One region of the Priestia sp. AB genome, then DNA from elsewhere that is predicted to be linked to it. Evidence: riboswitches for the same ligand, from Rfam matches in the RefSeq annotation. Region 1 holds a riboswitch; the other holds the start of a gene.
The links. A riboswitch is a leader RNA that binds a small molecule or an ion and turns the genes downstream of it on or off. The one in region 1 is predicted to bind cyclic di-AMP.
Positions count from the first base shown of each region.

Region 2: linked by a shared signal. The riboswitch ahead of POF52_RS04305 (cation:dicarboxylate symporter family transporter) and the one ahead of POF52_RS04980 (potassium channel family protein) in region 1 are both predicted to bind cyclic di-AMP.

Region 1 is NZ_JAQMYN010000001.1:969,307-984,906, reverse strand. Features, by position in the region: gene POF52_RS05035 (polysaccharide deacetylase family protein) at 1-466, shown strand, start outside; partial or broken gene POF52_RS05030 (GerAB/ArcD/ProY family transporter) at 495-821, opposite strand; gene POF52_RS05025 (hypothetical protein) at 1,123-1,356, shown strand; gene POF52_RS05020 (hypothetical protein) at 1,524-2,696, shown strand; gene POF52_RS05015 (amino acid permease) at 2,747-4,180, opposite strand; gene rocF (arginase) at 4,412-5,311, opposite strand; gene ggt (gamma-glutamyltransferase) at 5,749-7,827, opposite strand; gene POF52_RS05000 (tetratricopeptide repeat protein) at 8,238-8,735, opposite strand; gene POF52_RS04995 (YjcZ family sporulation protein) at 8,910-8,996, shown strand; gene POF52_RS04990 (YjcZ family sporulation protein) at 9,184-9,264, opposite strand; gene POF52_RS04985 (TrkH family potassium uptake protein) at 9,591-10,910, opposite strand; gene POF52_RS04980 (potassium channel family protein) at 10,914-11,573, opposite strand; cyclic di-AMP (ydaO/yuaA leader) riboswitch at 11,698-11,842, opposite strand; gene POF52_RS04975 (carboxymuconolactone decarboxylase family protein) at 11,958-12,416, opposite strand; gene POF52_RS04970 (Lrp/AsnC family transcriptional regulator) at 12,537-12,992, shown strand; gene POF52_RS04965 (peptidyl-prolyl cis-trans isomerase) at 13,272-14,174, opposite strand; gene POF52_RS04960 (S1C family serine protease) at 14,171-15,445, opposite strand.
Region 2 is NZ_JAQMYN010000001.1:839,291-854,890, reverse strand. Features, by position in the region: gene ablA (lysine 2,3-aminomutase) at 1-102, opposite strand, end outside; gene ablB (putative beta-lysine N-acetyltransferase) at 170-1,018, opposite strand; gene POF52_RS04325 (peptidase) at 1,044-2,309, opposite strand; gene POF52_RS04320 (3-oxoacid CoA-transferase subunit B) at 2,323-2,985, opposite strand; gene POF52_RS04315 (CoA transferase subunit A) at 2,970-3,671, opposite strand; gene POF52_RS04310 (aspartate aminotransferase family protein) at 3,672-5,021, opposite strand; gene POF52_RS04305 (cation:dicarboxylate symporter family transporter) at 5,130-5,534, opposite strand; cyclic di-AMP (ydaO/yuaA leader) riboswitch at 5,715-5,870, opposite strand; gene POF52_RS04300 (NAD(P)/FAD-dependent oxidoreductase) at 6,474-7,943, opposite strand; gene POF52_RS04295 (ATP-binding protein) at 8,162-9,562, opposite strand; gene POF52_RS04290 (YjcZ family sporulation protein) at 9,716-9,901, opposite strand; gene POF52_RS04285 (hypothetical protein) at 9,993-10,418, opposite strand; gene POF52_RS04280 (hypothetical protein) at 10,408-10,569, opposite strand; gene POF52_RS04275 (DUF4397 domain-containing protein) at 10,784-11,539, shown strand; gene POF52_RS04270 (YpmS family protein) at 11,569-12,141, opposite strand; gene POF52_RS04265 (SGNH/GDSL hydrolase family protein) at 12,154-13,038, opposite strand; gene POF52_RS04260 (SCO family protein) at 13,275-13,853, opposite strand; gene POF52_RS04255 (ATP-binding protein) at 13,878-15,494, opposite strand.

The DNA.
Region 1 (15,600 bases):
ATATTATCCTGAAACAATCGAACGTATGGTCAAGGAAGGCAACGAAGTCGGAAATCACTCTTGGGATCATCCTCAGCTCACACGTTTGAACGAAGCGCAGGTCAAACACCAAATAGGCGATACCCAAGCGCTCATCAAACAAGTGAGCGGCTATGAACCACTGCATGTACGCCCTCCTTATGGAGCCGTGAACGCAAACGTAAGACGTTATATCGGAAATGTTGGTGTGACTCTATGGGATATCGATCCCGAAGACTGGAAATATAGAAACGTTCCTCACTCCGTTCAAGCGGTTATGAGCCAAGTCGGAGACGGAAAAGTTATTTTAATGCATGATATTTATCAAACAAGTGCCGAAGCAGCGGTTGAAATTATGAAGCAGCTTCACGCACAAGGGTATCAGCTTGTTACGATTTCACAGCTAGAACAAGTAAAAAAAGAGCGGGAGCAGCTGCATTTGCGGTAGCGGATAGCAGGCGAACGCGCTGCAGCCATTAGGATGGCTGCAGCGCGTTTGTTTTTTTTATGCGATGTTTAATAAATGCTATACAGAGCAGCATAAACGGAATCACTACATGAAAAGGGATAAAAAGCAACACTGGCATAATCGTTAGCCCTTCTTTTAAATGCTCTTGAAAATTACTTGCAATCGTCAAAGAAAAAAATAAAATCACCGTGCCCACAGGATATGTCAGCGCAGAAGGTCGTTTCACCTTAAACAGTGTGGAAAGTCCAACAATCACGGCGTAAAAAAAGACGCTGATTTTAACAAATCCTCCGATGACTAATGCACTCATAAAAAACACGTCCAGCCGTTCTAGCTATTACTTCAAATCCTTTGTGCACCGTATAAATAATTAACAGCATCAGCATCACATTCATTACAAATAAAGGCCTGTCGCTTGTTCCTCTGACGCCGAACCTTCTGTTTCCTTTTTATTGTCTTTGCTTTTTTATTTTTAAATAAAGAAGGCACGATTAAAAACACCTTTTTTTAGCTTTTTCCAAATAAATGCTTTGTATGCAATTTTTAATAGAGCAATCAAAGCGTAAGACAAAAAAATAACAAAAACTAGCGGTAGAATGTTTTTAAGAAAAAAACAAAAACGGAGAGTGAAACGTATGAAAATCGTTTGGATATCAGCTTTGCTGTTAGGATGCTTAATGGGATTTTCTATCGGAGTGGATATGGTGCAAGGATTTAGTTTTTCCATGGCCTTGCAAAATGCCTACAGTCCGTTTCGTGTTATGGAGTTCGCTGAACTATTTGTCCTTTTTTTCCTTTTGTTCTGTTTTGTAGCTGAAGTATTTTATCGTTCATTTAAAGTGAAAAAAGCAAAACAGCGACAAAAATAAAACTCCGTAAAAAACACATATTTCTCCTTTTTACCACCTATTCTCCTTCTCATTTAAATGTTATAATTTTCATAATTGGCAAATCCTTTACACGCCTTTCTACATAGAAAGCTGTACGCTTAAACTACAAAATAAACATTGACTTTGAACTAAAAGGTGAAGATATGATGAAAAAAAAATTAGCCGTTATTAGTACAGCTTGCTTACTTATTCTTGCAAGTGACCCCATCCCTTCTTATGCTACTCCTGATTCCCCGGATTCCTCTTCCGACGTTTTGGACCAGTCAACAGACGTGGATACAACTGAAGATGTAAAAGCTATTTTTGACTCTCTCTATCAAGAAGGCTATTCGCTTGGAGAAGAAGATGGATACGCAGAGAAAAAATTTGAACAGTTTGATCAAACAACAGGACTGGACAAATCTTCTGAAGAATTCACGTGGTTTATGATGGGGTATACGGTAGGGTATAGAAAAGGACAGCAGCAAAAAGAGGAAGAACTCGAGACTGAACAAGAAAATGAAATGGCTGCCGGCGAAGAGGAAGGCTATCAGCAAGGCGTCCTTGATTACAAACATGCTACGATTCAGTCAGAAATCGACCCTTTCCCTTCTAAGTCATCCGACTGGAATAAAGGGTATGTTCAAGGCTACAAAAAAGCTATTTCTTTAATGGACTTATCTGTTAAAGCAAAAAAAGAAGGCTATGACCAAGGTCTTGAAAATGATTCAATGAGTGTTCCGAGCATGTATGATGATGAGGATGTCACACGTCAGGCTTTTACAGAAGGCTTTGAAACCGCTCAAGCCGAAGTGCTGAAGCAGCAAAAAAAGCAGTTTGAAAAGCAGGGCTATGTACAAGGTTATCACGACCTTTCATTAGAAGTACCTGCAGAAGCAGAAGGCGAATTGCAAACAGCCTTTGAGCAAGGATATGAAAAAGGACAGAAACAAAAGCAAAAAGACGTAAAAGCAGACGGATACGACTCAGCCTTCACTTATCAGACCTATAGAGCGCCTAAAAATCTTCAGGACAAGCCCGAGCTAGAAAAATGGTACAAAGCAGGTTTTTATTCGAATAAAGACGTGAAATCTTTACAGCAAAAAGCTTATAAAGACGGCTGGAAACTCGGAAAAGAAATGAGCGTTCCGAAAAAATACAAGCAAAATAAAGCTGCGGTGGCAATGTACAAGAAATATTTTGAACAAGGCCAAAAAAAGCAGGATAAAACAGTGAGTCATATCCTGCTCGGCAGCGGTATTGTTCTTACACTGGCTGCCCTTATCACGCTATGGAGACTTCGCCGCCGTAAAAATGAAGAGACAGCACTAGATAGCTAAAGACGAGTACATAAAAAACCCGGAAAATCGTGATTTTCCGGGTTTTTATGTTAAATAATCATTCGTTTATTTTCCGCAAGCTGAACTTCTTGCTCTTGTTTTGACTGATTTTGTTTTCGAATTTTCAAATAATAATAACCATAGCAGCCTATAAAGAAAATACCTCCGCAGTATAACGCCATTCGCTGCTCGGGATCAAACGCAAGACTGATCATAACGATACAGTTCGTAATAAGCGCTACGATAGGAAGAACCGGATAAAGAGGAGTTCTAAATTTCAGATCTTCCACTTTTCCACCTTTAGCCACGTAAGCACGACGAAACGCAAGCAGTGAAGCTGTAATCGCAATCCAGCCAATTTGAGCGCCGAGTCCAGCGAGTGAAATCAGCCACACAAAAACGGTTTTAGCTGCCACTACGCTTGAAAGCAGCGAAAAACATGAAATCACAAGCGTAATTAATAGTGCATTAAATGGAACTCCTCTTTTGTTAACTTTTCCAAGTGCAGGACTTGCCATTCCTTCTCTTGAAAGAGAATAAAGCATACGTGTAGCCGCGTAAAATCCAGAGTTTGCGACTGAAAGAAGAGCTGTTAAAATGATAAAGTTCATAATATCCGCCGCGTAAGGTACACCTACACTGTCTAACACAACGACAAACGGACTTTCTACGACGCCTGCTTTTTCACGAGGAATCATGCTTGCTAGGACAAACACGGATAAGACGAAAAAGAAAAGCGTACGCCAAACCGTTTGCTTGATCGCTTTTGGAATTGTTTTTTCCGGATTTTCACTTTCTCCTGCCGCAATTCCAATCAATTCTGTTCCTTGAAACGAAAAGTTCACCGTAATCATTGTAATCAGCAAAGCCGTTACGCCATTTGGAAAAAGCCCTTCAGCAAAGAAGTTTGATAGAAGCGGTGCTTCCTGTCCGCTTTTCATATCAATGAGTCCAAACATTGCCGCTCCGCCTACAACAATAAACATAATGATGGCGAAAATTTTAACGCTTGAAAACCAAAATTCTGTTTCACCAAATGCTTTAGCTGAAAGTGCATTTAGTGAAAAAATTAACGCTCCAAAAATGGCGCACCATAACCAAACGGGCGAGTCTGGGAACCATCTTTGCATTAATTGTCCAGCAGCTAAGAACTCAAGTGCCACCGTTACTGCCCATCCTAGCCAGTACAGCCATCCAATCGCAAAACCGGTTGCAGGGCCGATAAATTTAGTGGAGTACGTTTGAAACGATCCTGCAACTGGCATAGCAACGGATAATTCTCCAAGACACAGCATCGTTAGATACATAATGATCCCTCCTACTAAGTAGGAAATCATTGCTCCCATCGGACCTGCTTCATTGATGGTATAACCTGAACCAAGGAAAAAACCGGTACCAATACATCCTCCTAGTGATATCATAAAAAGATGCCTTGTTTTCATCGTTCTTTTTAATTCTCCTGGCTGTCCCTGTGGAATATTCATCCCATTTCCTCCCTTTGCTGCATAAAAATGAAATCGCTTTCATTTTTTTAGGTTTATTTTGTTTTTATAGCCGCTTACTAGGTAGCTCTTCATGACTGAAGTCCATTGATGCCGGATGATTTTCAAATGGCGCCAGCCCCGTAGCGAGGATGGCAGCCGATTAGCCCTGCATGACCGTTTATTGGATCATAACAGATTTTCTTCTACACGATACCTGTAAGTAGCTCTTTCTTATAAAAGCTTATCGCCAAACAATGAACTCATTAACGCAACCGCTACTTCTGCAGTTTTGTTATGCTGATCTAAAATGGGGTTCACTTCTACAAATTCAGCGGATGTCACCATGTCTGCTTCCGCTAGCATTTCCATTGCTAAATGACTTTCTCGGTAGCTGATGCCGCCTTTTACAGGTGTACCTACGCCTGGTGCATCATCCGGATCTAAGCCGTCTAAGTCCAGCGACAGGTGCACGCCGTCTGTACCGCTTAAATAATCAATCGTTTCTTTCATCACTTGCGTCATACCTAAACGATCAATTTCATGCATGGTATACACTTTAATTCCTTTTTCTTTAATTAACTCTTTTTCACCATCATCCAATGAGCGTGCACCGATAATAACTAGATTTTCAGGTTTAATTTTTGGGGTATACCCTCCAATATTTAAAAGTACAGGATGTCCAATACCCAAGCTCACCGCTAACGGCATGCCGTGAATATTGCCTGATGGAGATGTTTCAGCTGTGTTTAAATCACCATGAGCATCATACCAAATAACGCCTAAATTTTCTGAACCTTTTGCGACTCCTGCAAGTGTTCCGATTGCAATGCTGTGGTCTCCGCCTAATATTAACGGAAAGCGTTCTTGCTCTCTCACTTCTTCAACTCTTGCAGCAAGCTGTTCATTTCCGCTGGCTACAGCCGCTAAGTTTTTCAAATTCGTATTTTTATCTACGTCTGCCCGCTCTTTAATTTCTACTTTAATATCGCCTTCATCGTGTACGGTATAGCCAAGAGCTTCTAAGCGTGTATTCATGCCTGCATAGCGGATCGCGCTTGGCCCCATGTCTACACCCCTTCTTGTTTGTCCGTAATCCATGGGTACACCGATAATTGAAATGTCTTTTTTCATTTTCTATACCTCCGTTGCATTTTATTCTGTGTGAAGTAAACATAGGTAGTTATTTAACTATGTATTTTTTTCATTGATACAGCCCCTCATCTATTTCTTATGCAAAAATGATGCCAACTTTGTTTGTAGCATTCTATCAGTCTTTTTATCACGGATTTTCTTACACATGCCAAAAAAACTGTCGATTTCTACAACTTTTTGGCAAACCATGCAAACTTTTTTGTCGTTTCGTTTAAAATCGCCAATTTTATTTGCTTTCATAAAAAAGAGATTGCGACATAACAAATTCCATTCAACAGCTAGAAGTAACTACACACAGAAAACCTAAGTTTGTCATACCAATAAAAAAATCCGAACGAGTTGGATTCTTCATCAAGAATCTCAATTCATCGTTCGGATTTTTCTTCACCTAAAATACTTTTGTCCCAGTCTCTTTTTTAATTTGTAATAACGTCTCCGTCTTCATCATCGCCTGTATCGTCTTCACCAGGATCTTTTTCTAATGAAACCACTTTCTTTTGGTCATCCCATTTCACTTTGTAGCCAAGTGATTTGGCTACTTTGATAACTGATAAATAAGAGTGATGATTTGGTTTATACAGCTTTAAGTCACTCGAATCAACGACGCCTAAGCCTAACAGCAGGCGATCGGATTGAACGTAAGGCTTTCCATCAATCAGCTTCACTTGCTTATCAGTAAATGGATAAACGGCACGGTTGACTTCAACTGTAAACTCTCCTTTTTTCTCTTCTTTAATTGGTTTTGGCTGTTTGGATACATATTTAATTGCGTCTACTCCTAATACCGTGCCCTGGCGCGTATTATCAGCGCCTCCGTACATTTTCCCCGTTTCATAGTCATAGATAACCGCTTGAACGTTTCCAATATGCTCAGGCTTTTCCTCAAACGCATGTCCTTTAGCCATCATTTCAAGAATTGTATCTTGGCTAAAGCCAGGTTCCCATCTTACGGTTGGATAGCCGCCTGAATAAATACGAGGTGTTAAAATCGCTTTTTGAATCGGCATCTTATGGTCAATAACATTCATAATCGTTTCTGCTACAGACGCAATAATGGTTGGGCCTCCCGGTGAACCAATTGCCATGAACGGCTTTCCGTCTTTTAACAGCATCGTTGGAGACATGCTGCTTCGAGGACGTTTTTTAGGCTCAACCTGGTTCACACCTCCCGGAGTGGCATCAAAATCCGTCATTTCATTGTTGAGCATAAATCCGTAGTCAGGAACCATAATTCCTGAACCAAAAACTTGTTCAATGGTAGTCGTGTAAGAAACCATGTTTCCCCATTTGTCTACAACAGAGAAATGAGTCGTTTGGCCGATTGGATTTTCTTCCTTTACTGTTGCTTTATTTGGATTTTCTTTTCCTTCATATTTCCAAGGGTCTCCTTCTTTGACATTAGGCGTTGCTTTGTTTGGATTAATTAATTTACGACGTTCTTTAATATAATCTTCATCTAACAGTCCTTTTTTCGGCACTTCGTAAAAGTCTTCATCTGCCATATACGCCGCGCGGTCCGCGAAAGCTAAGTGCATCGCTTCCGTTAAATGCTGCAAATACTGAGGCGTATTGGAACCCATTTTTTCTACATCATAACCTTCCATTAGCTTTAAAATCTGCTGAACGGTTAATCCGCCGGAGCTAGGAGGAGCCGCACTAACCACATCGTAGCCTCGGTAAGTTGTTTTAACCGGCTCACGTTCTTTTACAACGTAATTTTTCAAATCATCCATGGTCATGCTTCCATCGCGTTTTTGAACTTCTTTAACAAGCGCTTTTCCAATTTCTCCTTTATAAAGAGCGTCTGACCCTTCTTTTTGAATAAGCTTTAATGTTTTAGCAAGATCCGGCTGAACAAGCTTATCTCCTTCTTTTAACGGCTTGCCATTCGGCACAAATACATTACCGGCCGTTTGGTATCTTTCAAGCTTGTCCGCATTTTCATCAATGTACTGAGCCATCGACCAATTTACTTTGATTCCTTGTTCTGCTTGAGTAATAGCTGGTTTAATAACATCTGATAAGTCCATTGTTCCATAATCTTTAAGGGCTGTTTCTACCCCTTTTAGCGTACCAGGAACTCCAACTGCTTTTCCTGTTATGTGACGCTTACTGAAAGGGATGACTTTTCCCTTTGAATCTAAAAACAGCTTAGGCGTGACATCAGCTGGTGCCATTTCACGGCTGTCTAGCATCGTAATTTTATCTTTCTTTTTTTCATAAATCATCATAAAGCCGCCGCCGCCGATACCTGACATCATCGGTTCCACAACGTTGAGAGATAATTGAATGGCAGCTGCCGCGTCCACAGCGTTTCCGCCTTCAGCTAAAACTTTCCTTCCCGCTTCAGCAGCCAGCGGGTGAGATGCCGCTACAATTCCTTGTGTAGCACCTCGTTTCATTGAATGGTCGACACCCGGAACTTCAGCAGCAGCTGGTGTGACAACTAAACTTAAACTAAATAATGCAATAACCAACATCTTCATAACCTTCACCTGGGTCTCCTCCTTCAAATACATTATTTCACATCGTCTGAAACGATGGATTTAGCAAGAAATAAATTGGTTTATTATGATATTTCTTACATATGTGTATAAATAAAAAGCAAAGTAAATCAGACCTTTGCTTTTTTTAGTTAGTCGCATGTTTAACTTTTCTCTCTATCTATTTACAATTATCTATATTTTCTAACAATTTATCCATAGGCTGATAGTTTCTTACTATTTTTGGAATTATGTAGACTGAACGCTCTAATAATGTAGAAAATCTAGCAGTTAAGAAGTCGTTGGACTTACATGCACTCCTTAAAATTTCTATAAATATTCTCATTGTTATATAAAAAGCAATTCTTTATGAAAATCAGCATATGTTTCCTAAAAGCCAAAAATAAAACAGGACTTTTGATTCACCGTCCTGTTTGCAGCATGTTTTCGACTTTTTTAATATCCGCGTGAGTAGGATTGATTTCCCAGGCATAGGCGATTTGTTCTTTCGCTTTTTCCATTTCTTTTAATTGAATATAGGTTTTTGCGAGTTCGAGCGGCAGCATAACCCCTTCAAAGCCAAGATCTTGTGCCCGTTGCAAGTAAGACAGCGATTTTTCGTAATTCCCTCCAAACATAAGCGGAGTTTCCCGGTATTTTATTCCTCGAACGAAGTGCGCCAAGCTTGAAGATGGATTTAATGTTAATGCCTGATGAAGAGCTCTGTCCATTTCTAAATTTAATACCATTTTTTCAAAAATAATTGATTCTTCGATTTGCTTTGCTAAACAAACCGCTAAGTAACAGTACAAATCAGATGCTTGAGGTTTTTTCTTCATTTCTTGTTGAATTTCGCGCTTGATCTCTTTCCACTTACCCTCTTCTAGCTGATTCATGACGTATTCTACATGTATTCCCACCACTTTGCCCTCCTTTTCCTCTTTATCATAAAGGATTTCTGCAAAAATGAAAAAAGTAAGTGTTCTTCATTTTTCTCAAAAGATCGTTACCGTTAAAAAACAGGCAAATTTCTCAATCACTTAACCCAATTAGTACATAGGATATAGAGAATTTTATTAAAGGAGGTTACACATATGGGCGCAAAAGGCGGTTTTGGTTTTTCATTTATCGTTGTTTTATTTATTCTATTAGTAATCGTAGGATGTTCTTGCTACTACTAATTTTTAGAGGGGATGAACATCATTCATCCTCTTATTTCAAAAAAAACCATGCTTTCGCATGGCTACATACCGATTAGATGAATGAGTAGAGGAACTCATTGTTCGGCAATATTGAAGAAATTTTTGGTTTTCACTTCCGCCTAGTATGCCCTTTTTGACGGGGGCTATGCGCAAATAAAGTTAACGTTTAAAAGCGAAAGCCAGACGCACCTACAATAACAAGTAAAACAAATAACACAACGATTAACGCAAAATTTTGTTTTCCCACGTACCATCCCTCACTTCCTGTTATCTGCTTTTAGTGTATACAACAGCTTGGCAAAATGTTTAGGACAGGGGTGCGGATTTTTTTAACGGGAAAAACCTTCAAATTCCGCCAAAAAAGTGAATCATATTTTTGTTTCTTTCGTTATATATAGTAAGAGATTTTTTTACTATAAAAAAGGGGGGCCTTTAATGCGCCGACATTCTAAATTGCCCATTGTTCTTGTCTTTGCCTTCTTTTTATTCATCGCAACTGTTTTGTGCGTAACCTCTTATATGTCTTGAACGTATAAATAATATAAAAAAATCGCCTCATCGAAGGCGATTTTTCTACCCTAGCATTATATCTTCATTTGGATAACGAACGGCTTCACGCTTTTGCTTAGATAATGAAAACGCAAGCGTTAATGGCCCCACTTTTCCTAAAAACATGATAAAGATAATAATCACGCGTCCAAAGTACGAAAGTTCAGGAGTTGCTCCCATCGATAAACCTACTGTTCCAAACGCAGAAACAACTTCAAACATAATTTTTACAAACGGCAGGTTTTCCGAAATATTTAACAGGAAAATGGCTCCAAATACAAACATAATTGAAATCATCGTGATGGCTAGTGCCTTAAACACGTGAAGAGGAAGAAGTCGTCTCTTTAATAGCACAATATCTTCCCGGCTTCGTAAAAATGCCCATACAGAAAAAACAATCACCACAAACGTTGTTAGTTTAATACCGCCTCCTGTTGACGCACTTCCTGCACCAATAAACATTAATAAGACCATTAAAAAGACCGTTGCGTCATGCAGGTGAGCTAAATCAATTGTATTAAATCCCGCGGTTCTTGTCGTTACCGCTTGAAAATAAGAAGCCCATACTTTGTCTCCTAATGATAAATTTCCGAGCGTATGCGAATTGCTGTACTCTAAGAAAAAAATAAAAAGCATGGCAGTCACATTAATCGCAAACGTGCTGATAATCATAATTTTTGAATGCAGCGTTAGTTTTCTATACGATTTTTTCACCCACATATCAGCAAGAACGGTAAACCCTAACCCACCAATGATGAACAAAAAAGAAATCGTTATGTTAATAATAGGATCTCCAACATACTGCACTAAGTTATCAGACAGTAGCCCAAACCCTGCGTTATTAAAAGCCGAAATTGAATGAAACAAGCTAAAGAACAGCCCCTTAGACCATCCGAATTCCGGAACCCAGCGTATTGCTAAAAAGATAAGTGCAACAAATTCAATTAAAAATGAAAAGATAAACAGCCTTTTAACTAGCAGGACAACTCCGCCGACGCTCGTTTGATTTAATGCCTGCTGAACGAGCATACGCTCTTTAAATCCAATTTTTTTACCTAGCATCATAAAAATCAACACGGCAAATGACATAATGCCAAGACCGCCTATTTGAATTAACAGCATAATAATGATTTGACCGATGACGGTAAAACGGGTACCTGTATCTACGACGGCTAAGCCGGTTACTGTCATAGCGGAAGTAGACGTAAAAAAGGCATCTACCCACCCGATTGGCTCAGTAGTAGAAAAAGGCATCATCAATAGAAGAGCACCAATAATAATTCCTCCGCCAAAAATGGAGACAAGCAGCTGCGGAGGAGTGAGTTTAATGATTTGTTTTTTCATAAGTTAAACTCCTTCTTCTTCAAAACGGTTCAAATCGCGGTTATGTCCGATGACAATCAGCATATCTCCTTGTTCAATTATTTCATGCGCGGTAGGCGAGATCACCATTTCCCCGTCTTTTCGCTGAAAGCCGATAATATTGCAGCCGTACTTGGCACGAATGTTTAAATCAAACAGCGTTTTATTATGAAGTTTCTTAGAGGCGACAATTTCGACAATACTATAATCCTTTGACAATTCAATATAATCAATGATTTTTTCTGACACCACGTGATGAGCAATACGCTTAGCAATATCGCGCTCAGGGTGAATGACTTTATCCGCTCCTATTTTTTCGAGCACTTTTTGATGATACATATTCACTGCTTTTACCCATACTTGCTTAACGCCCATATCTTTTAAAAGCATCGTTGCCAGCACGCTTGCTTCGATATCATCTCCAAACGAAATAAGAGCATGATCAACATTGCGAATACCTAGCCCCTTTAAGCTAGCTTCATCAATCGCGTTTGCTTGCACAACATATGTAGCTGAGTTGCTAAATTTATTTACTACCTCCTGATTGCGGTCAATAGCGAGCACATCCACATCCAGATTAGCAAACTCTTCAACCAAACTGCCTCCAAAACGACCTAATCCCAATACAGCAAACTGTTTTTTCATAATGTATTTATTCCTTTCTTCAACTGCTGTGTGTTCTCTTAGCTTATACTTTTTCTAAAAAATTACATCTTTTTCTTAAAAAAAGCGCAAAAAAACACAGGAAGGCTCCTGTGTTTTTCCACACTCTTCCCCCTCAAAACGCTTGCGAAGTTAGCTGTCGGGTTCGGGTTTTAAGAGTAACCCTACCTTTTTAAGGATTCACCCCGGAGCACAATATGTGCGTAAATAATGGGTCCTCCGCTCCGTAATGGATTAAGCGATTTTTATTTAAATGTCTATGATCTATTTTTTAGAATAATCGATTCGATTCATGATACGTTTCACTTTACGAAAGCTATCTTACTCCTGTGGATTTTGTCTGTCAAGATATTTTTAGCGAAGACCTCACTTGCCCTGCAAGCTGCAAAAATCATATAAATCTAAACTGACAATCATTTTGTGAAATTGATCAAATAAATTAATAACAGCTAAAAGCTCTAACAGCTGCGTATCACTGTAAAATTTCTTTAATTGATTCATATCAGCATCCGTCAACTCCCTTGGACGCACCCGGTATACATCAATAAATCGAAACAGCAGTCGATCTTTTTCTTCCAGCTCTTTTTCTCTTAACACTTTTTGATTAAGCGTCTCATCGCCTACATATGACATGCTCATACACGTCTCACAGCCGTTAACACCTGCTAGATAAAGCCTTATTTTTTCCTTAGTCTCTTTTTCTACTATATCGCTGTTCCAAAGCGTGTCGTAAAGCTCATCATACAATCTTTTTACATGCGGAATTAAATTCAATGCTTTTTCAAAATTTGTTCCCTCTTCGTTTGCTAACAAAACTCTTGCCATTTTTTACTCACTCCTTTTTAATTATTATAGTAAGAAAAATGGAAATTTTAGATTACAGATAAAACATCTTAGCTACTATTACTAATCAAATGAAACGTTAATGAGAAAGAAGGTTTTCAATTGAAAATTGATGAAATTGATTTATCGATTTTGCAGGCGCTGCAGCAAAACAGCCGCCTTTCCTTACGAGAGCTAGGAAAACAAATTAACTTGTCTCCTCCTTCGGTGGCAGAGCGAGTACGACAGCTAGAGAGCTTTGGCGTTATAAAAGGGTATACGATTGATATTGATTATGAAAAGCTGCATTTGCCCGTGTCATGTTTTATTGAAGTAACGATGAAAAACGGAGAGCACGAGCGTTTTAAACGATTTATTTCTCAGTATCCCTACGCTTTATTCTGTGAACGCATCGCCGGGCAAGCCTGCTTTATTACAAAGCTTCAGCTTCCTCACCTGCACGTACTCGAACAATTTATTAACGAAATTACACCTTATGCCAAAACGATTTCACACATCGCCCTTTCTCACGTGGAGATGGCTCCTGCATTATTGCGTCATTTAAAAGATGAAAAGTGATTGAAACGTAACGAAAAAATCCCAACGATTGGATTGATCGTTCGGATTTTCTTTCCACTAAACTACTTTTGTCCCAGCCTCTTTTATTCGTCCAACAGCATAAAAAATAACCCTCCAAAGCTGGAGGGTATAAATTTTCCGAATAATGAAAGTTTTACAACTTCATTTTATCAGGTGACGACATTTCTGTCTACTTAAAAATGTAAAAGAGCTCTCTATTAATAGAAAGCTCTTTTACCTGCTTGTTTTTTGAAAACAATCAATCTATATAAAAGGGAACTACCTAAGGCTGAAAGTCACGTGAAACCTTGGCAGTTCATCCTGCATATACCGGTTGATATGATTCAAAACAAGTTCTTTCATCATTTCTTCTTTGACTTCTGATTCCGTTTTTTTATCTTTTTGTTTTAAAATAAGAATATAATAGACTTTACCCATTTTAATGGGCTCACTACTCTCTCCGATGTGCTGTTTTTTTAAAACATCTATAAAAGAGGGAGATAGACTTGAAAGCTTTAGATTATCAGCATTCTCTATTTTGCTGACTGTCTGGACATCAGCATATTTTTTTTGAACGTCCTGAAGAGATGTTCCTTTTTGCAGTTCAGCCGCAGCGGCAGCGGCATCATGTAAAGTAGAAAAAGCCAGCTGCGTAAAAGATACGCGCGTTAGATCGTTTTCAATACGTTTATAGTAAGCAGTTAGTTCATCAGACGTAATTTGTTTGCGGAAATATTCTTCTAATTTAAACTGATTCGTTAGCTGGTTGGTTACATCACTAGAACGAATATTTAACACTTCATAACCTTGTTTTCTTGTATCCTCGTTATATGAGCGTTTAATTTGCTTCCACATATCCTCGACTTGTTTTTGTACTTTATCGCTTGTCTTTAGATGTGAAATTAAGATTTTTTGCATAACAAGCTGCCGCAATAACTCTTTGCGGTAGCTTGTATCATTTAGCGGAGCATCTGGATTTAAGAACCCTTCAACGGCTAAAAAACGGTTGAATTCAGCTCCTGTCACCTTGCCTCCCTCATACGCTGCCAGTTCTTTGGTAGAAGATAGCTGACTAATTTCTACAGAAGGAAACATCGTGTTTGAATGCTTCCCTCCGCAGCCGGTTAAAAATCCGAACGCTGTTAATACTGCTAGTAGCAGCTTTAACGGTGTTGAACTCATCCATTGTTATCCTGCTGTTCTGAAAGCTTCAGAGAAATAGTTTGTTTTTTTCCATTTCGGTACACGTCTAATTTTACCGTGTCTCCTACTTTACGTTTTGTGTATAGATATTGACGTAAATCACTGGATGTTTTGACTTCATTTCCATCGATGGCAACAATCACGTCTTTTGATTGTAAACCTGCATCAGAAGCAGAAGAGAATGGTTCAACCGTCGTTACGACAACTCCTTCAGACGTATCGCTGGTTAGGCCTAGCTGGTTTTGTTTTGTTGCAGCTGAAAGCTGACCTACATCTTGAAGACCTACCCCCATATATGGACGCGTTATTTTTCCGTTTTTCATCAGCTGTTCAATCGTCGGCTGCACTTCATCACTTGGAAGAGCAAAGCCGATGCCTTCTACATTGTCTTCTGAAATTTTCATACTGTTGATACCGACTACTTCACCGGAAGAATTGATCAAGGCACCGCCGCTGTTTCCTGGATTAATCGCCGCATCCGTTTGAATTGCATCTACGTTCCAATTTTCTGAAATAGGGACAGAGCGTTTTGCTGCGCTCACGATACCTTGTGTGACCGTACGAGAAAATTGTTCACCAAGAGGATTTCCGATTGCAAGCACCGTTTCACCTGCTACTAAATCCGATGATTTCCCGAACTTCGCCACTTGTTCAACATTTTTGTCAGACATCTCAAGCACCGCTAAATCCGTTAGCGCATCAGCTCCGACAATCTTAGCTTTTTCTTTTTGTCCGTTTGAAAGTGACACTTCTACTTCGCTTGCGCCGTCAATAACGTGGTTATTGGTCACAACGTATGCTTTTCCATTTTCTTTTTTGAAAATAACACCGGAACCCGTTCCTGCTTCTTGCGTTTGGGTATCTCCAGAAAATGGATTTGTTTGCTGTTGAATATTGTTCACGCCTACAACAGCAGCTGATACTTTATTTACAACTGAAACAAGATCTGACTGATTCACGGTTGTGCTTACTGTTCGAGGCGTTGTGCTCGTTGTTGTTGCGGTTTGAGTCTGCGTTGTTTGATTCGCTGTTTGCGTATCAGCTGAATCCATTAACCCCAGCTGCGGAGCACCGTATAGCACAATTCCTCCACCTAGCACTGCTCCGGCGATAGAAGATGCAATCACTGGAAATAAGCGTCTTCTTGGAGGCTGTGATGATGACGCAGGCTGATACTGATCGTAGCGCTGCTGGCGGTTTTCATATTCTTCTTTTCGTTCTTGCTCTCTTTCATAATCACGTGGATCCATGAAAAACACTCCTTTTAACGTAGCAAATTTTATGTTATCTATACTATAAAATAAAAGTTTGGGATAAGTATCAAAACAATGTGTGAAATTGTGAAAAATTTCTTTATAACAGCAAACACGTAGTATAATAGCGGGTACATAGACCTTTAGAGAAA
Region 2 (15,600 bases), 130 kb from region 1:
TGTTAATTGCCAAATCCAGTCATTCCATTTTTCTTCAGGAACATCTTTCCATAACTCAATATCTTTCCAGTGTCGGGACGGCTTATATAAATCATATAACATACAATCGCTCCTTTATGAAGATTTACTATTGTTATATGTTACAGCCCATAAATTGGTTAATTATTTCTCACCCTTTACTTTTTGACAGATCCTTCACCCATACGTTCATATCTTCTAACGATTTATAAATGTAACAATTATTCGTTAACCTTCCCGTATAGGTATAGCCAAGCTGCTGAAAGGCGGCGTTCATCCCGAATGAAAGCGCTCTCGCTATTGTGTATGCACAAAAAATATGCCGCTGTTTTAGCTCCGCCTCTAGTGCGTTTAATAAATGCTTCATGAATCCATACTTTCGGTAAGCAGGGAGAGTCGCACAATCCGTTAGTTCAGCATTGTGATAGACATAGTCAATTTCAGCAGAAGCAGCGCTAACGATATCGTTCTTGTCAACTATGATATAAAACAAGCTATCTTCTTGAAGCAAATTAGAGAGATACTCTTCTTCGTAGAGGGGAGTAGGATACACTGTGAAGATTTGACGGTAGAGCTGAGAAAGTTGTTTAGCGTCAGATGAAATGGCTCGGCGCATGATCAGTTGATTCGATAATGAAGAATAATCAGATGTCGACAAATTCAACACATCTTGAAGCAGCTCTGTTTCTTTTAACGTCTCCCCGCTGTCTCGGCGGGATTGAGACGTATAGTAGCATAAAAGATACGCGTCGCTTCCGTTAAAATAGTAGGGAACAGTTGCTTCTAAAGAAAATCCCAAGCTTATCCAGTCCAGCAGATGTTCAGCACGTGCTTTTATAATCCACTTTTCGTACGTTTTCTTCTCAATTTCTTTATATATATAGCTGTAAATATCGTTTACATTTCCCCGGTAATCATCTATTCTCAGACGCTTGTTACATTCATCTAAAAAAAGAGTCATAGCAAAGGTTGGTTGACAAATATTTTCTTGTTTCCCCATTTGTTTGTATCCTCTCCTTTTTAGCTTAGTCCGCAATACTGCACCAGTCTGCTACAGTGAGAGCAATAATTTCTGCTGCGTCAAGCATCGTTTGAATACAAATATACTCATTCGGAAAGTGGGCCACTTCTGTTACTCCCGGTCCAAAAACAACTGTTGGAATATCCCCTACTTGTGACAGTATCCCTCCGTCCGTTCCCCAAGGAGATGCTTCAATGATCGGCTGTTTCTGTTTCACTTGATAAAAAGAGGACGAAAGAGAGGTCATAAGCGGATGCTCCAATTCAATTTCACCGGGAAGCCAGTGGGCCCCAAACCATTCCAAGTCGACAGGATGCTCAGCAAACCACTCATCACGCTGAGGCAAAAGTTCAAGCCAGGATTTCATTTCTGCTCTGACATTTTTCATTTTTTCATGCGGAGCAACTCCTATCCTGCCTTCTAATATCACTTGATCAGCGACTGAAGAAGGCCACGTTCCGCCTTGTATATTTCCGATATTAATCGGCACGGGAATGGGGATTTTATTATAGAGCGGATCCGTAATTCGGCTGTTTCTCTCTTTTTCAAGACCCTCAATATGTTTAAGCACGACAGCTGCTTTTTCAATCGCACTCACGCCTTCATACCGAGTCCCTCCATGTGCTGCTACTCCATGCACGGTCACTCGAAACCACATGGAGCCTTGCTGCTTAGGGAAGATCTTCATGTTGGTTGGTTCTGGAATAATGGCACCATCTGCTTTATACCCTCTAAGTACACAGGAAAGTGTTCCTGCACCTCCGCTTTCCTCTTCTACTACGCTTTGAAAAATAACATCTCCTTTTAGTGAAATATCTAGCTCTTTCAACGCTTGAATAGCTAAAAGTAACGACACATTTCCTCCTTTCATATCCGTTGCTCCGCGTCCATATAAGTTTCCATCTTTTACAACAGCCGTATAAGGGTCTTCCGTCCACTGTGAAAGATCTCCGGGTGGCACTACATCAATGTGCCCATTCAAAATAATGGATTTCCCTCCGCCTTTCCCTTTTAACACGCCTACCACATTCGGACTGTCTCGAAAAGTAGAACGGTTGGAGGCAAAAGCTTCATGGCTGCGAAGTATTTTTTCGTCCGGTTCCCATATATCAATATCTAACTGCAGCTGTCGAAGGCGTTCAATGACAATTGCCTGCGCATGCTTTTCAGAACCTTGTACGCTTGCTTCTTCTACGAAACGCTTGAGTAAACGCACTGCACTTTGACGATGCTCTGTCATCCAGTTATGAATAGATTGCTGTATGTTCATGTAATGGTCCTCCTTATGGTATCGTAATCAATTGATCACTCAGGCGAACTGTCGCTTCTGTTGAACTCAAAATATCCTCTACAGTATAAGGAGACATTAACTCTGTTAGAAGAAGCGCATCTTTTTCTACTTTAAAAACCGCCCGATCTGTAATAACTAATCCCACACAGCCCGAAGCAGTCAGAGGTAAAGAGCACGTCTTAACCAGCTTCGGTTCTCCTGTCTTGCTCGTATGATTCATTAGCACAATGACTTTTTTCGCTTTTTGAGCTAATTCCATCGCTCCTCCTATCCCAGGAACTCGCTTACCTGGCACAATCCAATTAGCTAAATCCCCTTTTTCACTCACTTCCAACGCACCAAGAATGGTCATATCGACGTATCCTTTTCGAATCATCGCGAAGGCTGTAGCACTGTCACAGTATGAAGCCCCTTGAACGGTAGTTGTTGGATAGCCTGCTGCATTGCAAACATTCTCATCTTCTTCACCTAAAGGAGGGGAAGATCCTAACCCTAAAATTCCATTTTCAGCATGAAACATCACATGAACAGCGCTTGGTACGTAATTAGGAATAAGAGAAGGAATGCCAATCCCTAAATTAACAATCATGCCGTTTTTGATTTCAGCCGCAGCACGTTTTGCAATACGATGACGAATATCTATTCCCAAACCCATTTCCAATTCACTCCTTTTGAAGGGACAATATAATCCACAAATACACCTGACGTCATCACGTTCTCTGGGTCAATGTCCCCAAGAGGAACAATTTCATCCACTTCAGCGATAGTTATACGACCTGCCATTGCCATTAACGGATTAGTGTTTCGAGCGCTTTTATCATAAAGCAAGTTGCCGAATGGATCTGCTTTTTTTGCATACACAAAAGCAACGTCGGCCGTGAGCGGCTTTTCCACTAAAAATGTCTTGCCGTCTATTTCCACTTTTTCTTTTCCAAATTGAATAATGTCATTTTCTATTCCTACATCAATCAGTACTCCTCCGAGTCCAACTCCTCCCGCTCGAATCCGTTCAGCAAGCGTTCCTTGAGGAGAAAACTCAACTTCCAGCTTTTCTTCTGTCATCAGCGTTCCAGCCACTGGGTTCGATCCAATATGAGAAGCAATCAGCTTTTGAATTCTTCCTTGGCTTACCAATTTTCCCGCACCAATATGAGGAAAGCCTGAATCATTACATATCAATGTAAAATTTGATTTTCCGCTTTCAATCAGACCATCAATGAGAGAAGGCGGGCTGCCTACTCCTCCAAATCCTCCTATCATCAGCGTAGCCGCATGATCCACGTATTCAATCGCTTGTTCCACAGTTGTGATCTTTTGAAATGAGTTTTCGACCTTTGTCACTCATTTCACCTCATTTCTCTGTTTTTCATTTTGCACTTCATGCAATGTTTTCGAAAGCAGATCGACCGCTTCATCAAGCTGACGATGAGTAATCGTAAATGGTGGCGCAATAATAATACCGTCTCCTTCTACTCCGTCTGTTCCTGCTTGTGAAGGATAAAGGAGAAGACCATTTTTTTGGGCTTTACTTATTACGCGCGCCGTCATATTTTCCGAAGATGAAAAAGGCTCCTTCGTCTTTGGATTTCGCACAAGCTCAAGACCAACTAGTAAGCCTTTGCCACGTATATCACCAATAATAGGGTAAAGAAGTTGAAGCTTCTTCAATTCCCCTACTAAATAGTCTCCTTTCAGCGCTGCTTCTTGAACAAGATCATGCTTTTCAATATAGGTTAAAACAGCTATCCCTACAGCGGATGACAGCGGATTAGCGCTTAGCGTATGTCCGCTCATAATTAATTTGGATCCGTTCATGATAGGTTCAATCGTTTTGCTGCTAGCCAACGTAACGGCTATTGGCGTATATCCTGCTCCCACTCCTTTTCCAAGCGTCATGATGTCTGGTTTAACTCCCCAGTGCTCATACGCAAACATTACGCCTGTACGCCCAACTCCAGTCATGACTTCATCCACAATCCATAACACATCATATTTATCGCAAATTTCTCTTATCACTTCATAATAACCGGGAGGAGGTGTAAGCGCTGCTCCGGCTGCTCCTACAATGGGCTCTGTAATAAAAGCAGCAATATGTTCAGGGCCGGTTCGTTTGATAACTGTTTCCAATTCGTTTGCACAAGCAAGATTACAGGATGGATAGGTTTGATGAAACGGACATCGATAGCAATAAGGAGGCGAAACCGAAGGATAATCTTCAAGCAAAGACGAGAAGCGTTTTCGTCTTCCAACGTGCCCTGACATAGACAGAGCTCCTATTGTAATACCGTGATAGCTCATCCAGCGTGACAAAACCTTTGTTTTGGTTGGCTTTCCTTGCTCTTGAAAATGCTGAATTGCCGTTTTCATAGCCGTTTCAGTCGCTTCTGTCCCGCTGTTAACAAAAAAGCTCCACTGGAAATGATTGCTGCTTAATTCACATAGTTTCTTAGCTAAGGCTTCTGTTGGATCACTTGTAAACTGCGACCGATATACAAACGCAACTTTCTGTGCCTGATCGGTCATCGCATCAATAATTTCTTTTACGCCGTGTCCGATACTTGCTGTAACTGCCCCCGACGAAGCATCTATGTACCTTTTTCCATCTTGGTCGTACAAATAAATTCCTTTTCCATATGAAATAACTGGGTAGTCGTCGTCGAGCAGCGGCTTTATTACATGAGTTTTATTCATTTCCGCACTCTCCTTTCAAACATACACTCTTATTAAACTGTATGCTGAAACGAAGAGTTTCTTGCCAATAAAAAAAGCCCTAGCATATAGCTAGAGCTTTTACGCTTATTAAGCTGATTGCGTTACAGATTTATCGATACGTTTTGCTTCTGACTCAGCCACAATAACGGCACACGCAGCGTCTCCCGTAATATTTACAGATGTACGAAGCATGTCAAGCAAGCGATCAATTCCAATAATCAATCCGATACCTGCTACAGGCAAGCCAACCGAACTCAATACCATTGCTAGCATAATGAGACCAACTCCCGGCACACCTGCTACACCTAACGTGATAGAGAAAAACACAATTGGTACAACAAGCATTTTAATTAAGCTTAAGAAAATTTGGCCAAGCGGTGTAAACAAGTACTTGTCCAGCGGAGCAAAAGCACTTGGAGCAAAAGCGTTAATCAACACTCCTACAACAGCACCAGCAATTAGCGCGATAATGATCTTTGTCGATAGCTTCATAGATTTACCCCCCGTAAATAAATTATATTAGAATAATTCTAACTACCATACTTATTTTACCATGCATTGAGAACGATAACACTCAAAATATACAATATATTAAAAATTTTCAGATTAATAGTTCAGGAATATTTTTAGCTATACAAAAAACCATGAGAATATCACGGTGTCATAGACCTGTTATTCCCTCACTGAATGCTTACGGAGTTAGCTGTCGGATTCGGGTATGTGAGTTACCCTACTTGATTCATTCAAGATTCACCCCAAGTACATTACTCATAAATTATGGGTCCCCCGTTCTCTTATAAAACAAAAGAGATTAAGCAAATAATTTTCTTTAATATTTTTGCATGATAATAATTGTTACTTTAATTAAAATTCATTTTATATGTTTCTGTCAACTTTTTATTCAAAAAAAATGCATGATTTTATCATAAAAAGTTGATAATTGTTATATTTTAAAATATTTACATCGTATTTCAATAAACCACAAATACTTATTTAACAAGACTTATAATCTAATAGATAAAAAATTAATTCAAAAAATAGTTTGTAAAGTGAACTTTCTTCTCATTAACTCCCATTCATTAATTCGCATAATTATTCTAATATCCGTGTACTTTATTGCTTTCATAAATATTTTACTCATCAAAAAATAACTCTTTTCAACTGCTGATTTTATCCTTGTATTGCTTGATATACCCTCCCTAAAATTTCACTGAATTTATTGATGCAAAGAAATGGACATTATCAATTCGCCTTATTCTATTTAATTCTGTTCACGATAGAAGGATGGATTCCGTAATATCTTTTAAAAAAGGAGCGGGTAATTATCATATAAAACTATCGGAGTTGGTGCGGTACAAGTTCTTTACTTTTTACTTATTCGCTCTCGTTATTTAACACATAAAAAAAAGAGGCCCTGACGGCCTCTTTTTTTTATACAGTAACAGGTTCAGAACTTGCTTTGCGATTCTTTAATTTTTCAACAATGTCACGCGCTACCCACACACCGCACGCACTTGCCTGCGCGAGCCCTCGCGTAATACCAGCTCCGTCTCCTCCCACGTATAAACCAGAAATTTCAGTTTCAAACTTATCGTTTAACTTCGGACGGGCGGAGTAAAATTTCGCTTCCACACCGTAAAATAGCGTATGTTCAGATGCTAACCCAGGCGTTACATGATCCAGTGCTTCTGTCATTTCAATTAAGCTTTTCATCGTATTATAAGGAAGTACTAAGCCCAAGTCACCAGGTACAGCTTCTTTTAACGTTGGTTCTAAAAAGCCTTCTTTAATTCGAGTCGCTGTTGAACGACGGCCCTTTAAAATATCTCCATACTTTTGAACAACTAAGCCCCCGTTTGACAGCATATTAGCTAATCTTGATACTTCGTGCGCATATTCGTTCGGCTGATCAAATGGATCCGAAAATTTATGAGAGACAAGCAGCGCAAAGTTCGTATTTTGACTTCCAAGCTTCGGATCTTTGTATGCGTGTCCATTTGCTAACATAATCCCTGAATGATTCTCTACTACCACATGTCCTGAAGGATTGCTGCAGAACGTTCTGACTCTTGTACCTACAGACGTATTATAAATGAATTTCCCTTCGTACAAGTGCTTGTTGATTTCTTCCATAACAACGTTAGATGTTTCGACTCGAACTCCGATGTCCACTTGATTGTTAATCATTTTTAAACGGCGTTTTTTTAGTAAGTCGCTCATCCACTTCGAGCCGTCTCGACCTGGTGAAACAACCACTTTATCAGCCGTAATTCTTTCACCATTCTTCAATTCGATACCGCGCACGATATGCTGACCGTCTTCTTTTTCTGTTATTAAATCGGCTACTTCCGTTTTATACTGCATATCAATTTTTTCTTTTAAGTATTCATAAATGCTTTTTAAAATTTCTAAATTTTGCTCTGTTCCTAAATGACGCACCTGGGCACGCAATAGCTTTAATCCTGCTGCGTATCCGCGTTTTTCAATTTCACGAACTTTATCAGTTAACGGATCCGTAATCGTATCGGTTGCTCCGTGTTTTAAATTAATTTCATCCACATATTTAATTAAATCTACCACCTGTGATTCAGACAGATAATCCGTCATCCAACCTCCAAATTCACTGGTGATATTAAATTTCCCGTCTGAATATGCGCCGGCTCCACCGAAACCATTTGTAATAGAACAAGCGGGCAAACAGCCAGCAAACTCTTTTTTGCCAACCGCAGGCGGACATTTTTCAATTTTTTTCTGAAGAATCGGACAATTACGTCGATAGATATCGTGTCCTTTATCGATTAATAAAATAGTTGCTTCCGGTAATTTTAACGTTAACTCATAGCAAGTAAAAATCCCAGCGGGTCCTGCCCCTACCACAATAACATCATAATTTGAGTTCATTGTACATTCTCCCATCATCTTTTTTTCTTTGGGTAAAAGATAAAAGTTATTGACCGAATTTTCTTTTTTTATTATCATTCGGTTATTTTCTAGCCATTTGATAATATATCAAAAACAAATCCTTTAGTCAACAATATACACGAACATTAAAATAAAATATTTAAAAAACATTCGTTTTTATTCCAAGTAAATAAAAACCAGTGAACGAATAGCAAGCGCTATGAAATGTTCACTGGTTCTTTAATGTACGGAAGAGCAATTTCTACTTTTGTTCCTACTCCTACTTTACTCGCAAATGAAATATGTCCTTGATGCTGTTCGATTATTCGGTAGCTAATCATTAACCCTAGCCCCGTTCCTGTTTGTTTAGTAGAATAAAACGGTTCACCTAGCCGAGCTAAAGATTGCTCATCAATTCCACAGCCTTCATCCTCGATAATGACCATGCCGTATTCATTTCTTTTCTCAACGGTGACTTTAACTGTCCCTTTGCTCATTGACTCAAGCGCATTTTGAATTAAATTAATAAAAACTTGTTTAAGCGCATTTTCTTCACAAAAGATTGTAATCTCATCACTAATCTCATTAATAATACGACAGTTTTTATAATTAGCGTGTGTATCTAATAATAATGTCACATGACGTATGATTTGATTGAGACTTTTGGGGTGGTATGAATTTTCAATTTTAGGCTTGGCCAGCGTTAAAAATTCTTGAATAATGGATTCGACGCGATTCAATTCTTCAAGCATAATATCATTGTATTCTTCGTTGTACTGTTTCGATGCTTTTAACAGCTGAATAAACCCTTTAATCGCCGTCATTGGATTACGAATTTCATGTGCTACTCCTGCCGCTAACTTGCTCACCATTGTAAGCTTTTCAGATTTGCTTGCCATTTCATCATATTTTTTTCGATCCGTTACGTCGCGAATAATATACTGAATGGCATCCTGTCCTTCAAACTTAATTTTGGTTGCCGAAGATTCAATAATGACGACTCCTTTTTTAGTCAATAGTTTCACATCAACACGTGGCCTCACGGACATTCCATTCATCAGCTGAACCATTCGTTCTTTTACGATTTCTAAATGTTCGGGGTGAATAAAATGAAGCCAAGGACGCCCGATATACTCTTCTTTTTTCTCGCCGCCAAGAAGTTTAACACCAGCGGGATTCAAATATTGAATTCTACCTTCTCTTGTTACAATAAATGCATCTTGACTTTGCTGGACAAACTGCTTATATTGCTTCATTTTTCGAATGACTTCCTCTTGCTTTTCAATACTTGAGGAAAACTCTTTCCACTGAACAACTAAGAGCGGAATATCCCCTTCCGTGCGTTGAATATGGATGTGCATCGGAAACTGCTGATCTACTTTTTTCTTAAGTAAAACAACTTCTTCCTCTTGCTTTCTTAACGGTTCCACTTCATGCTTTTCAATAAAAAAGCGATTTGGCTCTTCAAATACATTACAGGAAAGAAGCCGTTCTTCCGTCGTTTTAAAAAGATGGCAGCACGCTTCATTTAAAATTTGAATATCTCCATCCATATTCATTACGAGCATTGGTGTAAATGACATTGAAAATAGCTGTTGAAATACTTTTTCCTTTTCCATATATTCACCTTCGCTTATTGAGTTACTAGCTATAGTATAATATGGTAAATGTTGATTTGGCAAAATTTTTTTATTATTTAAACAATTTATATATAAGTTTGTCCTTTTCTATCTGTTATAAAAAGCTCGCACATGCGAGCAAATGAGGCCTAATCAGCAAAAACAGGTGCAGCCAATGATGATTAATAAAATAAATAGCACAACAATTAATGCAAATGACTGACCCGTTCCGCAATGATGATAACCGCCAATTGGATAGCTAATTGGATAGTGGCAAGTATCATATAGGTGGTGATAGCCTCCGTGATGGCATGGGTCGTAACAATCGTAGTTATACATAGCAATCTCTCCTCTTGTTTTTTTTATTCATTTCGTACACTGTACTTTATATGCGTTAGTTGATTGTCCTGTATGTGCATTCGCCCATTTTTTACTTTCTCTTACGCCATATTCGCCTTTTGGGTTGCAGCGTATACGAAAACAACAAAAGTAAAATACTTCCCATTACCAGTAACGTAGTAAAATCTTTCAGAAACTCAATAATGACCCCTATATACGGGAGATGGTATGCGTAGCTTCCAATCACTTTAAAAGAAGCAGGCAAAGAATCTCTTTGAGCTGTAACCAGTACATCAAGCTCTGGATTATGGGCCAGTACAAGTTCATTCTTTGAAGAAGATAATTCGTCTCTAAAGACAACTATATCTCCGCGATGCAGATGGTGATAATCCGTTTCTTGAACGGTCACGGTGAAACCAAATAGGCTTGGAACTGTACTAACAAATAAAAATGTAAAGCAGATAGCATAAAGAACAAGTACATATCGAAACGCAGAAAACATACATTTATTCATCATAGGTAATCAGCTCAATTCGCTCGGTTACTTTATTTAGCGCGGGGGTAATGTGAATAAATGAAGTAGAGCGCTCTGTAAATTGAATTAAAAGTAGCAGCAGTAAAAAACTTAACATAATTAACCGTAGCATCCGAGCATAAAAATCGCGCATGCTCTCACTCCTTTTTTCTATACTAATTTCGGTCATACAATAAGCCTTCAGTCAATAATTTGATTCAGTATATGCACATAGAGGGCATTTGGCTCATTGTTTCTTCTTGGAGGTCTCGGGAGTGATCAGTGATCGGCATAAATTATGAGTTTTAGCATATGTTTGGTTACGTATGGAAATGTTTTTATACTCCGACAATAAGGGAGCTGAACATATGGCTAATTATTCCTTTGATCAATATATTAAAAAAGCAATGAAATACGATTTTCTAGCTAACTACTATAAGTATAGTGATCCATCTAAGCATATTCATTATTATCAAAAGCATTTGTACTATATCCAGCAGGCCATCTTAACTTCTTCTGAAAATACGAATCTGCGCGTAAATCCGCCGCAAATTCGTATACTTCACGCTTCTCCAGATTCTCCATCTGTAGATATTTATATTAACAACAAACGAGTGATTCGCAACTTAACTTATAAACAAGAAACAGATTATATTGAATTACAAGAACCTGGAAGATATACAATTTCTATTTATCCCGCCGGAGAAACGGGAAGACCTGTTTTAACGGAATCATTTACATTTGAAGGAAACCAAAATTACACGGTAGCAGCGGTAGATGAGCTAAACAAGCTTGATTTATTGTTTATCTATGACAATACGGATGTACCAAGTGGAGAAACAAAGCTTCGGTTTGTGCACCTTTCTCCTGATGCTCCTGCTGTGGATATTGCGGCTAGAGGCGGAGACGTCATTTTTTCTGGAGTGCAGTTTAAAGAAGTCACAAAATATTTGCCTTTGTCCCCCATGCATGTTCAACTTAGTGTGCGCATAGCAGGAACCAAAAATGTAGTACTCGAAATCCCGGCACTGAACCTTCGTCCGAATCGAACATATACGGTATATGCCGTCGGATTTGCTAAAAACCGTCCTGTATTAGAAGCGCTGATTTCCCAAGATCGTTAACAAAAAAACCTTCCAAATTGGAAGGTTTTTTATTCACTGCGCGAAATTAAACGTACGCGAATATCATCATTTTTCAAATCAAACTTTTGTACTTTTACAGCAAAATCACTCTCTAACTTCATCTGCTGTAACGCTACGTATACTGATTCATTCTTTGGATCAATCGTTACCCATTCTGGTAGCGCAAAGTTATTATTTACGTATCGAAGCACTGTGCGGACAGGAAGCTGCAGCTTTCCAACAGAAAGTGACTGCTGTTCAAGCACAATATCTCCATTTTTTTGTACAATTGGATCAAATGTCATTCGAATATTAATGTCATCGCCGAATACTTGAATCGTACCGTCTACTCTTACTACATCGGTAAGAGTAATTTTGTAGTTAAGCGGCTGATTCTTAAATTCTTTCTTTAAATATTTATCAATCAGTACATTTAAGTCCGCTTTTTTAGCCAAAATAGTTAGTTCTGCGTCTCCTTCTACTTTTTCAGAGGGAGTTGGATTGGCCTTGTCAACCGGTTGAAAAATAAACGCAATAATAAGGATAGCCCCTAGAACATTAATCCCTAATAACGCGATAAATAGGGTTTTCCACTTCTTCATATCACAATCTCCTTACTCGTTCCCACTCTCTTTCGTGTTTTTCTCTTTTTCATCAGATGTAACTTCTTTTGCTGTTTCCTTTTTCTGATCTCCAACGAGAGGATCTTCTTCCTCCATTGATTTACTAATGCGTTCAGCCATTAGTTTGTACCCTTTTTTATTAGGGTGAAACTCGTCTTTCCCTAATAAATTTACGTCAGAATCATAAAAAATATCATCAATTTTTACATAACTTACATTATCATATTGAGAAGCAATTTTCTCGCTTGCTGCATTCCATTCATGAATAACAACATTAATTTCTTTCACATCACTTAATGATTTAAAGAATGGATTATAAAAACCAATTAAATAAATGTGAGCATTAGGATTAAGCTTACGTATACGTGAAAACACGTCATTTAGACGTTTTTCATATTTTGACTGCTGTGATTCAAACGTCTTAATTGAGATATTGTAAAAGTAATCTCTTACCACTTTCATCACGTCATTGCCGCCAATCGTCAAAAAAACGATGTCTGCTCTTGATACTTCAGCTGCTACTCCCGGCTGATTTAGCCTCGCTAATAGCTGATCCGTCCGGTTTCCTCTTTTGCCTAGATTCTCTGTTCGTACATTTTGCACTTCATTTTGTTTAGAAAGGTATTTAGTTAAGTATGGTACATAACCGCCTTTTTTAGACTCATCTCCTACTCCTTCTGTTAATGAGTCACCAATGGCTACAATATCTAAATCTACAGGAAAAAAGCCTTTCGGAATATGCTTTTTAGGTGTTAAATCCACTTCTTTCTGAACGGCTTCTTCTTTATTGTCCGCCGGCAAAAAAGTCGTTGTCGAACAGCTCGCTAACACCACCGCACTCATACTGCTTATCACTATACTTTTCCATTTTCTCATCATAACACCTACTAACTATGCTGTATTCTCGCTGTCACAAGCAATACTGCTTACCGCTCTGAATAACTATATCTTTATATCTTATCATACTATGTCAAGTTGATATTTTACTACGTTTCTTATATATAGTATATGTAAAAAAAAGGATAAGCATGTTTCTTTCATAAAAATATCCGCTAACACATCACTATAAAGATAGCTGTGTTTGGCGGATAGATTTGACGGATTTATAGCTCTTACTGAAGGGTTTTGATATCTTTTATCATATCTTCATAAGGAGGATCAGTCACTCCCTGATAAGATTTTTGAACGACTCCATCTTTGTCAATTAGAAAAAAATCCGTACCGTGAATAACCTGCGGATTTTCTTGCGGCTTTTTCACAATCGTTTTAAATTGGTCCAGCGCAAACTTTTCAATTTCCGCTTGTTTATAACCCGTTAAGAAATCCCAATTCGAAAAATCAGCGCCAAATTTAGTCGCATAGTCCTTCATTTTCGGTGGAGTGTCCACTTCAGGGTCTACGCTAAATGAAACAAAGCGAACATCCAGCCCTTCATCCTTGGCCATTTTTTGTAATTTAGCCATATGAGCCGTCATTGGGGGACATACGGTTTCGCAGCTTGTGAAGATAAAGTTAGCTACCCAAACGTTCCCTTTCAGCTGACTTAGCCCTACTTTATTTTGATCTTGGTTAACATAAGAAAAAGAGTCCATCTTCCAATTGAGAGGATTTTCTATTTTGGAACCACAGGCTGTTAACATCATACAACTAATGAGCAGTAAAAAAAACAATTTATAAGACCAGCTTTTCATATGTTCCTCCTGCACGGTTAAAGTTTAGTCATAGCTAGGGAAAATCAAGATAAACGTTGAACCTTTTCCTGGTATGCTTTCCACTTCAATTCTTCCATTCATTTGTTCGACCAGTTGATAAGACACCATCAGACCAATCCCTGTTCCTTTTTCTTTTAAAGAATAAAATGCTGTTCCCAGCCGGTTCACTTGTTCACTGGTCATGCCTATACCAGTATCTTCAATTTGAATATGTACCTGCCCTTCTCGCTTGTAAAGCCCTACTCGAAGCGTTCCTCCAGCTCTCATGGCTTCAATTCCATTTTTCATAATATTAAGCAGAACTTGATTCAATTCGTTTCGGCTGCCGCGAACATAAACTTCTTCTTTTGCGTCTAATTCTATGAGTATATTATTTGTTAACAAAGCATAAGAAGATAATAAGTCTACTAAGCTTGTAATACACTCCAAGCAGTTAATAAAACGATGCTGATGAACATCCGGCTTGGCTAAAGATAAATAGTCATGAATAATCGCTTCCGCTCTGTCCATTTCATTAATCATAAGATGAATGTAACTTAATTCAGTGTTTGAAAGCTTTGTGTTATCTTGAAAAAGCTGTAAAAACCCTTTTACCACCGTCATAGGATTTCGAATTTCATGGGCTACAGAAGCAGCTAATTGACCAATTGCATTCATTTTCTCTGCTCGCTGCAATTCCTTTTGCATCCTCGTTTTTTCCATAATAACTTCTAATTCATCAATCGCTTTAGCAATTCCATCTTTTGAATGACTGAAATTCGTTTCTACGTTCAGCTGTTCTTTTGTTGCTGACACTTGTTGAAAAAGCTGCTGAAGCCGCTCTGTCATTTCATTAAATCTTGTGTGTACATCCCCTAACTCAGAATCATTTTCATGTGTCAGTTTCACATCAAACTTCCCTTGACTTACTGCTTGAATTCCTTCTACTAATTCTCCTAGGGGCGACATTAATCGCCTTAGTCCCCAGTCTTGAATAACAATAATGAAGGTAAACAAAATAGTAAACGCAACGATCAAAGCTACAATTAAACGTTTTTGATAGATATAGATAGCGCTTGCATCTATATCTACACCAAGAATAGCCACGACTTTTCCAGAGCTGTTTGTAATAGGCGATAAAACGGTTATCCACGTCCCGAATTCGTCTTTGTATGTAGATGTTACGATATTCTTCTTTTCTTGTTCTGCTTGCTTAAATGATTTGTAAAATTCTTCTCCTCCATAATAAATCATGGATGGCTCTAGTGATTGCTTAATTCTCTTATTCGCTGTTACGATAATCTTATTTCCATGCGACTGGAATTTTTCGGTCGTCATAATATATCCCTGCAAGTACGACGGATGCAATTCGTAAATCTTTCTGAACTGCTTTTCTAGCTCGTCTTTTTCAGGAATCGTCCCGTTCCTTGAATCCACTGCTGCTATTACGTCTTGTTTAGATAAAGACTCCCTCCATAAATCGGCCATAATTAACGCGTGCTGCGTTAGTGTCTCTTTTGCCATCTTTTTTTGAACTTGATAGCTAATGGCTAAAGAAATGACTCCAAGGGCAACTACAATTAAAGTAGAAAATAAAACCGTTTTGTTAAACACACTCAAATTTCGAATATATTTTTTCATCGGTATACTCCGGATTCAAAAGAATAGTAACCAGCACAGCATTCGCTGGTAGAAAGTTGATTCTATTATATCACACGTTTGTCCACTTCTCTTTCCTCTTTTTCCA